Regions from separate parts of the Thalassotalea nanhaiensis genome, predicted to be linked through region 1. Evidence: predicted binding sites of a transcription regulator. Region 1 holds the regulator's gene; the other holds the start of a gene.
The links. The regulator MetJ, encoded in region 1, represses methionine synthesis genes. The targets are predictions, from matches to a motif close to TAGACGTCTAGACGTCTA.
Positions count from the first base shown of each region.

Region 2: the regulator MetJ is predicted to act here: its motif matches at 4,155-4,172, upstream of metK (methionine adenosyltransferase).

Region 1 is NZ_CP134146.1:257,539-264,590, reverse strand. Features, by position in the region: gene metB (cystathionine gamma-synthase) at 1-1,129, opposite strand, end outside; gene metJ (met regulon transcriptional regulator MetJ) at 1,334-1,660, shown strand; gene RI845_RS01205 (M56 family metallopeptidase) at 1,773-2,978, opposite strand; gene RI845_RS01200 (BlaI/MecI/CopY family transcriptional regulator) at 2,971-3,345, opposite strand; gene bluB (5,6-dimethylbenzimidazole synthase) at 3,522-4,181, shown strand; gene RI845_RS01190 (sodium/proline symporter) at 4,287-5,684, shown strand; gene RI845_RS01185 (zinc-binding dehydrogenase) at 5,719-6,750, opposite strand; gene RI845_RS01180 (radical SAM protein) at 6,797-7,052, opposite strand, start outside.
Region 2 is NZ_CP134146.1:3,388,780-3,395,831, reverse strand. Features, by position in the region: gene RI845_RS14660 (acyl-CoA dehydrogenase) at 1-39, shown strand, start outside; gene RI845_RS14655 (dehydrogenase E1 component subunit alpha/beta) at 106-2,325, shown strand; gene RI845_RS14650 (ACP S-malonyltransferase) at 2,336-3,403, shown strand; gene RI845_RS14645 (arginine repressor) at 3,587-4,063, shown strand; gene metK (methionine adenosyltransferase) at 4,310-5,497, shown strand; gene rsmE (16S rRNA (uracil(1498)-N(3))-methyltransferase) at 5,699-6,430, shown strand; gene gshB (glutathione synthase) at 6,488-7,052, shown strand, end outside.

The sequences.
Region 1 (7,052 bases):
TTAAGTCTTCAATAATATCGCTAATATCTTCCAAGCCAACAGACACTCTAATAAGCGTTTGGCTAATACCTGCCGCTTTTTGTGCATCTAAATCCATACCGGCATGAGTCATAGTCGATGGATGAGAAATAAGGCTTTCAACGCCGCCTAATGATTGCGCTAAGGTAAACAGCTTAACATTGGCAAACAATGCTTTAACTTCGTCAACACCGCCATTAAGTTCGAATGAAAACATGCTGCCAAAACCGGCTTGCTGTTTTTTGGCAATGTCATGCCCAGGGTGGTCTACCAAACCTGGGTAATGAATAGTGTTAATAGCCGGGTGGCTTTGTAAAAACTGTACTAATTGCTTGGTATTTTCGTCATGCTGCTTTAAACGAATCGGCAAAGTTTTAATGCCGCGCAGGGTTAAATAGCTATCAAATGGTGAGCCGGTAATACCAATACAATTTGCCCACCACGTTAATGTTTCTCCAAGCTCAGCGTCTTTGGTAACCACCGCACCGCCTACTACATCTGAGTGACCATTGATAAATTTGGTGGTTGAATGAATAACAATGTCTGCACCTAGGTCTAACGGGCGTTGTAATAAAGGTGATAAAAAGGTGTTGTCTACCGCAACCAAGGCGCCGACAGCTTTCGCTTGCTGACAAATTTTTGCGATATCAACAAGACGTAACAATGGATTACTCGGTGTTTCTAACAACACCAACTTAGGCTTTTGCGCAAGTGCTTCATTAAGTTGCTGCTCATTTGTTTGGTCCACTACCTGTAACTTAAATACTCCGCGCGCGGCTAAATGAGTAAATAAACGATAACTGCCACCATAACAATCATGTGGAATAAGCAAGGTATCTTCACTGGTAAGTAATTGGCATACCAAATGAATTGCAGACATACCGGTACTGGTAATCACACCAGTTGTGCCACCTTCCAAATCGGCAATCACCTCAGCGAGTGTTGTACGGGTTGGGTTACCGCTACGAGAATAATCATACTGACGCTTTTCATTAAAGCCTTTTAAACTATAGGTGCTCGATAAATGCATAGCAGGTACAACAGCACCATGATGTTCATCACTATTTATGCCAGCTTGTACAGCTATTGTATTCAATTTATCGTGTTTCATAATCAGCTCTTCGTCAGTTATTTTGGTGTAAATTTAAAACTAGATGTTTAGACGTCTATAAATCTAAACGTATTCACCTCCAAGGTCAAGAAGTTTTAGCCATCTAAACATCTTTGCTTTTAGATGTTGACTAGAAATCTATAGCTAGTACAATTTATATATAACAAGAAAGATTTAGAAAATTTATATTAATGGGGAATATCGATGGCTGAATGGAATGGGGAATACATCAATCCTTATGCACAACACGGTAAAAAAAGTGAGCAAGTTAAAAAAATCACTGTATCTATACCGTTGCGTGTATTAAAAGTTCTAACTGACGAAAGAACACGCAGACAAGTGCAAAATTTGCGTCACGCCACAAATAGTGAATTACTTTGTGAAGCATTTTTACATGCGTTTACGGGGCAACCATTACCAGACGATAGTGATTTAGCTAAAGGTAATGAGCAAATCTTACCGGAAAGTGTTCGTAAAATTCTAGAAGAGCAAGGCGTTACAGACTTTTCTGAGTATGAAGAACAAGAATAAGTAATTGCTTAATCAATCCTCCTTTTACCCCATACATGGTTCAGGAGGATAAGCAAAAAAACAGCACCTAATTAGGTGCTGTTTTTGTTTGTGTCGTTTAATTAATAAAGGCTTACTGGGTCACTTTAATTCGTTCGACTAAACTTTCAGATTTTTCATTGTTTTTAGTCACAAAATCTAATTGTACAAGTTGGTTCTTCAAACCATGACTAGAGCTTTGGTATTGCCACTGCCTTAAGGCTATTTTCGCTGACTTGTCGAATATCTTTTTAGGCTCTGCGTTTATCACAATTACATTCTCTACTTTACCGGCAGCAGTTACATCAAACTGTAAAACCACAGAGCCATTTAAATTCTCTTTTACCGCTTTTTCTGGGTAAATTGGCTCAACTCGCATTACAGGTGCAACAACCTCATCGGCACTTTTAGCTGCGGGAGTATTTTCGGCAATGGCCATACTGCTTAATAAACTTGCTATAAGCGCTAACATAGTAACTTTAACGAAAGGCTTGTTCTGTTGTTTTTGTTTAATAAAATTTAATCTTTTTAACATAGTTTGCTTCTCTGTGTAGTGGGTGTATGCATAAAGCTGGTTATTAGTATTTTCGATACTAAGTAACATCGCTTTACTGTATTGAATTTTTTCATCGGTATTTTTGTCAGTTAAAACGCTCTCATCACAAGAGATTTCTTGCAGCCTTCTAAAGCTTTTATAACCAAGCCACATTAATGGGTTAAACCAAAATAGGCTTAATAAGATCAGCGCGATAAAATTACAGCGAGTATCCTGGCGTTTAAAATGCACAACTTCGTGCTCTATCACCATGGCCAACTGTTTTGCGCTGTACATCTGCAAATAATTTTTTGGCAATATGAGTTTTGGAAAAAGTAATCCTATTAATAACGGACTTGCCACATGCTTACTTACATAGGGGGTTAATGAATCAGGTAAGTTAAGCGCTTCAGTATTACTGTTCGGCTTTATCGCTACTTCTGCAGTTCGCAATTGCAGGTGTGAAAAAGTGCTTGAGGCAATAACAATAAAGCAACCTACGCACCAAGCGGTCAACCAAATAACGCTGTTATCTATTGCTACATTATTGTTATTAATTGCCACTAAATAACGGCTTATTTGCGGTGCAAGTTCAGGTTTTAATATCTCTGGCATATTAGCCAATACTAATGCCACGGGTATCGCCGCGTATAAGCCATAGCAAAATTTTGCGCCAAGTGCCGGCAACAGTTTTGTTTCACAAAAAATCAGTACTATTAATAATGAAGACAAGACAAGTTGCTGCTCAATAAGCCAATCAATCATTATCCTTCTCCCATTGAGCAATTACTTTTTTCAGGTCATCAATGTCGTCTTTTGATAACTTTTCAGTTTTTGCAAAACCAGCAACCAAAGGTGCAATTCTTCCTCCAAAAAAGCGCTCGACTAAACTCTTGCCTTCTTTGTAGGTGTAAGATTCTCGCTCTAACAGGGGTGAATATAAATAGTGCCTTTGTTGCTTTTCAAAACTTATTGCACCCTTTTTCACCATGCGGTTTAAAAGTGTTTTAACGGTTTTGTCGTGCCAGGTCTTTTCTTCATTTAATTTGTTAATAATGTCATTGGCACTCGCGGGATAATTCATCCAAAGAGCTTCCAATACTTCAAATTCTGCTTTACTTATTTCTATCATATGCCCATCGATTACACTTGTAATTTAAATAAGGATTACACATGTAATTGATAAGTGCAAATTTATTTTGCATAAAATTTCATCATAATCAATCAAAGCAAGAAAATTATTGGCGGTTTAACTCAACCTCTATATCATTAGCCAACTCCCTTACAACTTATTAGTTTGTGACTCCAGTGAACATTAACCAAACAGAACGCGACGCCGTTTACAAAACTATTTTCTCTCGCCGAGATGTGCGTGCTGAGTTTAAATCAGACCCTATTCCCGATGACGTATTAGGCCGAATATTAAAGGCGGCTCATCATGCACCCAGCGTTGGTTTTATGCAGCCTTGGGACTTTATTGTTGTTAAGAATCAGCAAACTAAAGAGAAAATAAAGCACGGATTTGAATTGGCACATGCTCAGTCTGCCGCTATGTTTACTGATGACAAATCTCAGTCTTATAAAAAGTTAAAGTTGGAAGGCATTCTTGAGTCTCCAATGGGTATTTGCGTTACCTGCGACAGAAGTAGAAACGGCCCGATCATTTTAGGTCGTACAATTAAACCTGAAATGGATCTTTATAGCACTGTTTGCGCTATTCAAAATTTATGGTTAGCCGCCAGGGCCGAAAATATTGGCATTGGTTGGGTTAGCATTGTTCATGACGATGTCATCAAAGAGGCATTGCAGATTCCTGATGATATTAATATTGTTGCTTACTTGTGTGTCGGTTATGTGTCGCACTTTAATGACCAACCTGATCTTGAAAAGCATGGCTGGTTAGCAAGGCGACCTTTGGAGTCGGCTATTCACTTTGATAGTTGGAACAATCACTCTGACAACAAATAATGTTATTTTCCTTAGTAAACTAACAATGCAAGCTATGGTGAATTTTGGGTTGTATATTGTTATCATCATTGAATAAATCCTCATAATAACAACTAAAAACGTACAATGGATTACACAACTACTGTTCTGGTCACTTTAGTGATCTACAAAATCGTTCTTATTGGTATTGGCTTTTGGTCAAATCACAAAACTAACTCTACTGAAGATTATTTTATCGGCGGCCGTGGCTTAGGCCCATGGGTTGCTGCCATCAGCTCTGCTGCCAGTGCATCTTCGGCCTGGACCTTACTTGGTGTAAGTGGAGCTGCTTATGCAATGGGATTATCTGCCGTTTGGCTGGTACCGGCTGTATTGTTTGGCTATGTATTTAACTGGTTATGGTTAGCGCCTAAATTACAAATCAAGGCGGCCAAAGAGCAAACCGTTACCCTTACTGAATTATTAGCAAGTGGCAGTGGTAAGTTTAAAAAACCAATCATTTGGTTTTGTTCATTTTGTATTGTTTTTGCGTTTACCTTTTATGTTGCCGCGCAATTTCAAGCCGCAGGAACAACCTTTGCTTCCACCTTTGAAGTATCCATGGAAAGCAGCATCATAATGGGCACTACAATCATTTTAATTTACACCCTTTTAGGTGGATTTTGGGCGGTTAGTGTAACCGACACACTGCAAGGCATATTAATGGCAATTGCCAGTTTAGTATTGCCTGTTGCCGGCTTATTTGCAGTGGGTGGCTTTACTGATTTATGGATGCAAATGCATCACATATTTACTGAAACTCAAATGCAACTCACGGGCAGTCATAGTGGGTTTATTGCCATTGCATTTATTGTGGGGTTAATGGGCATTGGTTTAGGTCAACCGGGACAACCGCATGTGGTAAACCGAATTATGGCTTTACGCGATGAGAAAGCCGTTCAACAAGCTAAAATTATCGCCATCGGCTGGGCAACCATTGTAATTGGCGGCATGTTAATTGTTGGCTGGTGTGCAAAAGTATTATTAGCGGCAGAAGTGAATAACGAACAAGCATTGTTAGAAGTAACAAACATGTTGTTTCCACCAGTGGTTGCCGGAGTGATTATTGCTGCAATTTTATCAGCCATTATGTCTACCGCCGACAGCCAGTTACTGGTGTCAGCGTCGGCTATGTCGTATGACGTAATTGACAATAAAAATAGCAGCAAAAGTTTGTTTTATTCACGCTTAACCGTAGTGGTTATGTGTATCATTTCGATGTTATTAGCATTATATGCGCCTGAAGATATTTTCTCTCGTGTACTGTTTGCCTGGAACGCATTGGGCGCAGCTTTTGGGCCATTATTAATTGTAAAGGTAATGAGTAAGTCTGTAGACGGCCGGTTTGCCTTTGCAGCAATTGTTACCGGCTTTGTGCTCTCAGTAATTTTAAGTTTATTCCCTTCTCCACCAGGAGATTATTTAGAGCGATTAATTCCATTTGCACTGGCATTTGCTATCTCTTGGATGGGTCGTACTAAATAAAATCATAGAGCATGTTTAATAACATGCTCTAACTTTATGGCGTTAAAATGACCTTACCATCACTCTTGTGTACAGCATAATGCTCAAGCGCTTTGGGGAAATCACCAAAATCAAACTGACCATATATATCGGTTTGAAAAATACCTTGCGCAAATAGCTTTTGCACTTTTTTACTTAACGCTAGCACTTTCCACGGTTTAGCATTGCCGATGTAAGTGGCTAACCAAAAACCTTCTATTTTATGGGTTTTAAAAATAACATCTGCCACTGAAAACTGACCACCTATTGGATCTTGAGTTTCGGTTAACCGACCATAAACAATGCCGGTTGAGCCATTTGGCATACAACTCATTGTTTTTGGTGTATCAACATCAGCGACTGCATCTAACAATACTGTTGCCTTTAAATCTTTACTCGCCTGTTTTAACTCGTTTCGAAACGTATCGGCAGTAGTTAAAATGACCTTGTCAGCACCAAGTTTTTGCAAAGCATCAACATTGCTTTGTGAACGAACGGTAGCAATAGTCTTTATGCCCTGCATTTTTGCGTAACGAATAGCGCCTTTACCTACTTGGCTTGCCGCAGCGTTTATAACAATCGCTTTCGCGCCAAGTTCAATAGCGCGTTCAACCAAGCAAACTGACGTACAAGGGTTGACGATAATAGTAGAGGCCTGATCATTACTTATTTCTTTGCGCACCGGTAGACAGTAATTCGCTTTGGTTATTGCATATTGAGCCCAAACGCCATCTTTGCCAGGTGTTGCTGACACTGCGACACGTTTACCATTTAACCATTTACCATACAAACCAGCATTGGCCGCTACTACTATTCCACAGCCTTCAAAACCGACATAAGCACCATCCACCGGAGGAAGACCATACTTGCCCATTAAGTAAACCAAGTCAGAGGGATTAATTGGCGCTGCCAACATTTTTACTAACACCTCTCCAGGTTTTAATTTGGGTATTGGCTTTTCAATCAAAGTGATTCGATCACTTAAAGGTGCTTCTAAATCGTCAATTAAATTCAAACTGAAGCCTTTATTACTACTTGGGTACGCCATTAATTATCCTTTGCGTTTATTATTTTAGTTAGTACAAACTGGCTAATTATAAGCCTCTTTGCCACTCTTTGCGTAATGGTATGGCGTTGTCCAGAGCCATATTTACTTGTCTTAACAGGTGCTGCTTATCTTTACCTAATATTCCTTTTAATACTAGGTAATTAGAAGCATGATCGGACCTAAAAATGGTTTTATTTAGCTCTAGGTTATCCAATAGCGTATGCATTTCCATAAACAGTTCTTGTTGCTGTAGTTGCCTAAATTTGCCGTCAAAGTTTTGCGCAAAGCGTTCTTCCCCTAAA
Region 2 (7,052 bases), 1.2 Mb from region 1:
TTAGGTAGAGCACAAACTGGTATTCAAGCGTTTTTCTAAGCTCAAAAGCAACCTCAACTTGGGGAAAGTAGTAAACAATACAGCTCTTAAAAACGTGGAATATACATGGTAGATCGTAATCAAATAGTGAAAGAAAATTTTATCAGGCTTGTTGAAACTGAAAATTTTCCAAATACAGCAAACAAGCTCACACCGTCGCAAGTAGGATTAAGCGATAATGATGTGATTGATATTTTTGAAAGCCAAGTGCTGAGTCGTCATTTAGACCTGCAATCTAGGGTAATGCAAAAGCAAGGACAAAGTTTTTACACTATAGGTAGTGCCGGTCATGAAGGTAATGCGGCGTATGCAAAAGCATTTCGGCCAACCGATATGGCATTTTTGCACTATCGCAGTGGTGCGTTTGTTATTCAACGAGCGAAACAAGTGCCAGGGCAAACGTCACTTTACGATATGTTACTGTCCTTTGCCGCCTCTAAAGATGATCCTATATCAGGTGGTCGTCATAAAGTACTTGGCAGCAAAGCATTATCTATTCCACCACAAACCAGCACTATTGCCTCGCATTTACCCAAAGCAATGGGCACTGCATTCAGTATACCGTTGGCAAAGCGCTTAAACTTTACCGGCGAATTGCCAGATGACAGCGTGGTTATTTGTAATTTTGGTGATGCATCAAGTAATCACTCAACGGCACAAGGTGCATTTAATTGTACAGCGTGGGCAGCGTATCAATCTATTCCAATGCCTATTGTGTTCGTGTGTGAAGACAATGGTATAGGTATTTCAACCGCAACCCCAGAGGGCTGGATTGCTGCTAACTATAAAGACCGAGCCGGTCTGCATTATATTTATTGTGATGGTTTAGATATTGTCGATACATATCATAAAGCCAAGCAGGCAGAAAAAATTGCCCGCGAGCTGCGCAAACCGGTATTTTTACACGTTAGAACCGTTCGATTACTTGGTCATGCGGGCTCTGATGCTGAATTTGTTTATCGCAGTGTTGCTGATATTGAAGCAACCGAGTACCAAGACCCACTATTGCATAGTGCTCGTATATTGATAGAAAACAATATTTTATCAAGTGCCGATATTATTAAACTATATCAAGACAGCGCCAAACGCATTGCCAGTATTTCTCAGCATGCGGTCAGTAAAGAAAAACTAGCTAATGCAGAGCAAGTCGCAATGAGCATTGTCCCGCCGCCGCGTGAAAATATTCATCAACAGTTAGTTAGTGCTGAACAGCGCCAGCAATTGTTCGCCCATGAAAAGCATAACCTCAACAAAAAGCAGCATTTAGCCAAGTTACTCAACTGGACGTTAATGGACTTAATGGCTGAGCATGAAAACATCGTTATGTGTGGTGAAGATATTGGTAAAAAAGGCGGGGTGTACAATGTTACCAGTAAGTTGTTTGATCGCTTCGGTCATAACCGAGTGATCAACACACTGCTTGATGAACAATCAATTTTAGGCGGCGCGATAGGGTTTGCTCATAATGGGTTTTTACCTATTGCTGAAATTCAATTTCTTGCTTATGTACACAATGCTGAAGATCAAATTCGCGGTGAGGCTGCCACATTGCCGTTTTTCTCAAATGGTCAATTTACCAATCCTATGGTGATCCGCATTGCCGGGCTTGCCTACCAAAAAGGCTTTGGTGGCCATTTTCATAATGACAACTCATTTGCTGTATTTCGAGATATTCCCGGATTAATTATTGCTTGTCCATCCAACGGCAGCGACGGCGTAGAAATGTTGCGCAGTTGTGTAAAACTGGCACAAGAGCAACAACGTATTGTGGTATTTCTAGAGCCCATCGCATTGTATATGACCAAAGATTTGCACCAGGAAGGCGATGGTTTATGGACCGCAAATTATCAACTGCCAGACGCAAACGACACAGAAATTAATCAGCAAATCAGTGTTTATGGCGAAGGTGAAGATATTTGTATTTTATCTTACGGTAATGGCTACTTTCTTTCTCGTCAGGCTGAAAAGATCCTCGCTGAGCAAGGTATTCGTTGTCGAGTGGTTGATTTACGCTGGCTGGCACCGTTAGATGAGCAGGGAATTATTGAACAGGTTAAACAATGTAAGCATGTGCTTATTGTTGATGAATGTCGAGAAACTGGTTCTATCAGTGAAGCGCTGGTTACCTTGATTCATGAACAAGCGGCTAGGCCTGCAACACAAAATGAACTGGTACGAGTAACGGCCAGTGATTGCTTTATTCCATTAGGCTTGGCTGCATTTCATGTACTCCCCGCTCTTGATGATATTGTTGCTGCGGCAACGTCAATAATGAAAAACAGCTAAGGGACTATCTATGAGCACAGACAATATCAATAAACAGAAAAAAACAGCTGTAGTTATTTGCCCTGGTCGAGGCACGTACAATAAAGAAGAACTTGGCTATCTAAAGCGTCTACACGCAGATAAACCCGAGCTTATTAAAATCATTGATGACTATCGAACGCAGCAAGGGCAGCAAGGCATTAGTGAACTGGATGCCATGACAAAGTACAGCATGCGTAAACATACCGCCGGGGAAAATGCATCTGCGCTTATTTATGCCTGTGCAATGGCCGATTACCAAAGCATTAATCAAGACGAATACGATATTGTTGCCGTTACTGGTAACTCAATGGGTTGGTATATTGCTATGGCCGTTGCTGGGGCGTTAAAACCTAAAGCTGCCATAGAGTTAATCAATACCATGGGCTCAATGATGACTGAAGGGGTTATTGGTGGTCAATTAATTTACCCTATCAGCGATGAGAACTGGCGAGAAGACAGCAGCGTAGTTCAGCAAATACAGCTATGGCTTGATGAAGTGAATCAAAGTGTAGAAGATGAAGTTCATATCTCTATTCATCTTGGTGGCTACCTTGTTTTTGGCGGTAATAAGTCTGGTTTGGCGGCGTTGGAAGCTAAGCTGCCGGTTGTGCAAGACAGATACCCAATGAATTTATTTAACCATGCGGCATTTCATACGCCCTTGTTAAAAGGTACTTCTGCTAAAGCCAAGTCATTGCTTTCTAATGATTTAATTTCAAAGCCCGACATTCCGCTTATCGATGGCTTAGGGCAAATTTGGCAGCCTTACAGCGCAGATACTGACAAGCTTTATGATTATACGTTAGACACACAAGTCGTTGCGCCTTATAATTTTAGCAAAGCCATTGAAGTTGCGGTGAAAGAGTTTGCCCCTGATAAATTAATTATTTTAGGGCCGGGTTCAACCTTAGGCGGTGCGGTAGCGCAAAGTTTAATCAAGCAGCAGTGGCTGGAATTAACCTGTAAAGCAGACTTTATAAGTCTGCAAAAGACTGAGCCATTTATTTTGGCTATGGGCTTGGCAGATCAACGCAAACAGGTAGTAATACCAAGTTGATTAAATATCTGCTCATTTTTAATAGTTAAAACGAATAACTACTGCTTTATAAAATTGATAAGTAAGAATAACTACTCACTAAATTTTATGCATTGTATTTATCCGTTTTTCCTTATGAAAAAGTAGATCACATACTTAATCAAATTGGTATAAATTAAAAAACAGATAGAACGAATTGAATATATGACCAGTAGCAGAAATAGCAAAGAGCAAAGTTTCCTAATCGCATTTAAAAAACTGCTCAGAGAACAGTGTTATGGCTCGCAAGGCGAGTTGGCTACCGCGCTGGTTAAATATGGATTCGAAAATATCACCCAGGCAAAAATCTCCCGCACGCTCACTAAACTGGGCGCGGTTAAAAAACGTAATGTTAGAAACGAGATAGTTTATTTACTGCAAGATGAATTGTCAGCGCCAAGAACCAAACAAGCCATTCATACCGTTGTGTTAAGTATTAAACATAATAATATGCAAATTATTATTAAAACCGGTATAGGCGGCGCACCACTGATCGCCAGAATGTTGGACTTACAAGGTGAGTCTGTTGGTGTACTTGGTACATTAGCTGGCGATGATACTATTTTTGTTGCCCCAGTTGATGTTGAACAAATTGAGAATATCGCGCAATCAATCAGCATCATGTTAGATTTTAATCAGTAGAGCTCTGCTAAATATAACCAACGATTGATGCTTTTTATCTTTATTTGCTCGCCCCCTACATTCTTCTATTTTTTTTACTTTATTTATCGTTTAGCCATCTAGACGTAAAAAGGTAGATTTATTTTTAAAAGCAAGGTAGAATTCGCTTCATTGTAAAAAATAGATTTTATTTGATCCATTTCACTTTTCGCTAATTGAATTTTTAGCATAATCTATTTACGTGTTATTTAAAGATTAAGAGACATTATGACTAAACATTACTTCACTTCAGAGTCAGTATCTGAAGGTCACCCAGATAAAATTGCTGATCAAATTTCTGATGCAGTCCTTGATGCCATTATTGCTAAAGATAAACACGCACGTGTTGCCTGTGAAACTATGGTTAAAACTGGGGTTGCTATTATCTCTGGTGAAGTAACTACTGAAGCTTGGGTTGATCTTGAAACCATAACTCGTAAAGTGATTTCTGATATTGGTTACACGTCATCAGACGTTGGTTTTGACGGTGAAACTTGTGGCATCATGAATTTAATTGGCCAGCAGTCACCTGAAATTGCCCAAGGCGTAGATCGTAGCAAACCTGAAGAGCAGGGTGCTGGCGACCAAGGGTTAATGTTTGGCTATGCAACCAATGAAACACCTTCATTAATGCCGGCACCATTATATTATTCACATCGTTTAGTTGAGCGCCAAGCTGAAATGCGTAAGTCAGGTGTACTGCCTTGGTTACGTCCAGACGCTAAATCTCAGGTAACCTTTATCTATGAAGATAACAAGCCTGTTGCCATTGATGCCGTAGTCTTATCAACTCAGCACAATCCTGATATTTCTCAAGATGATTTACACGCTGCAGTAATGGAAAACATCATTAAACATACCTTGCCGGAAGAGTTACTTACCAGTGAGACAAAATACTTCATTAATCCAACCGGTCGTTTTGTTATTGGTGGCCCAGTAGGTGACTGTGGTTTAACTGGCCGTAAAATTATTGTTGATACTTATGGCGGTATGGCTCGTCACGGTGGTGGTGCATTCTCTGGTAAAGATCCATCAAAAGTTGATCGCAGTGCAGCTTACGCTGGCCGTTATGTTGCTAAAAACATTGTTGCAGCTGGTTTAGCCGAACGCTGTGAAATTCAAGTGTCGTATGCCATTGGTGTTGCAGAGCCAACGTCAATTTCTATCGAAACATTTGGTACTGGTAAAGTAGACGAAGATACATTAATTAAGTTGGTGCGTGAAAACTTTGACTTACGTCCTTACGGCATTACTAAAATGTTAGACTTATTACACCCAATGTATCAACAAACTGCGGCGTATGGCCATTTTGGTCGTGACCCGTTTGAAATGACGGTAGGTGATGACACCTTTACTGCGTTTAGTTGGGAAAAAACTGATAAAGCAGCCACATTAAGAATTGCTGCCGGTTTATAAATTAACCCAAAACATATACCCTAAGGCCAAGTTTTTACTTGGCCTTTTTGTGTCTACTGTAAAGTGGCGTGAACTTAGTTGGCGTGAATTATCGAGCGTAATAGTTTATAAGCCAATTATTTAATTTTCGACACCTATTGTTTATTCCCACCTTAGCCCTTATCTTTACAGTAATGATTTATATGAGTAATTTTTTGCGTCATGAGCAATCCCAGAATTTTTCAAGCAACACCGTTTTCGGTCGATAGTACTGCAACATTATCCGATGATGCGTTTGGTCATGTGGTACGCGTGCTTAGGTTAAAAGCCGGCGATGAAGTGACGTTTTTTAATGGCGATGGTTGCGACTATCAAGCAATCCTTAGCGATGTGAGTAAAAAACAGGCCACTGCAAATATTGTTAATAAAGTAGCTCGTAATAACGAGTCACCGCTTAATATCCATTTAGGTCAGGGCATATCGCGTGGTGATCGAATGGATTTTACTTTACAAAAGTCGGTTGAGCTTGGAGTGAATACGATCACGCCATTATTTACTCAACGCTGTGGGGTTAAACTAAACGCAGAGCGGTTAGAAAAAAAACGCCAACAATGGCAAAAAATAGTGATCAGCGCTTGTGAACAAAGTGGTCGAGCTGTGGTACCCGAAGTAAGGCAACCAATGGCGTTACAAGAATGGCTCACTCAGGCAACACAAGCATTAACAATTAACTTGCACCCAAGAGCAGAGCATTCAATTATGGGGCTGCCAGTAAGTTGTGATCGAGTGCGACTATTAATCGGCCCTGAAGGTGGATTAACTGACGAAGAAATTCAACAAGCCAGTAATGCCAACTATACTGAAGTACTACTTGGTCCAAGAGTGTTGCGAACTGAAACAGCAGCACTCACAGCAATTACGGCTTTACAATGTAAATTTGGCGATTTGAGTTAGCTAAAACTAACAATCACCATTTACATTATTTAATAACAAAAGGTTAGGAACACAAAAATGACAATTAAACTTGGCATAGTAATGGATCCAATTTCTACGGTTAAAGTAGCAAAAGATTCTAGCATGGCAATGATGCTTGAAGCACAAAAGCGTGGTTATGAAATTTATTACATGGAAATGCAAGATCTGTATTTAGATCAAGGTGTTTGTCGTGCTAATGCCGCTAAAGTCACTGTCTTTGATAATGCTGAAAAGTGGTATGAGCTTGACGATGCAGAAGACATTGAAGTGGCCAGTTTAGACGCCGTATTAATGCGCAAAGATCCGCCTTTTGATACCGAATACATATACGCAACTTACATGCTTGAACGTGCCGAAGAGCAAGGCACATTAATGGTAAATAAACCACAAAGCTTGCGCGACTGTAATGAAAAACTATTTACCGCCTGGTTTGCCGACCTAACGCCAAGAACACTGGTCACTCGTTCGTCGGCAAAAATTCGTGAGTTTCACCAACAATACAACGATGTGATCATCAAACCTCTCGATGGAATGGGCGGTTCATCTATTTTTAGAATGAGCCCTGGCGAGGCAAACGTTGGGGTTATTATTGAAACCCTAA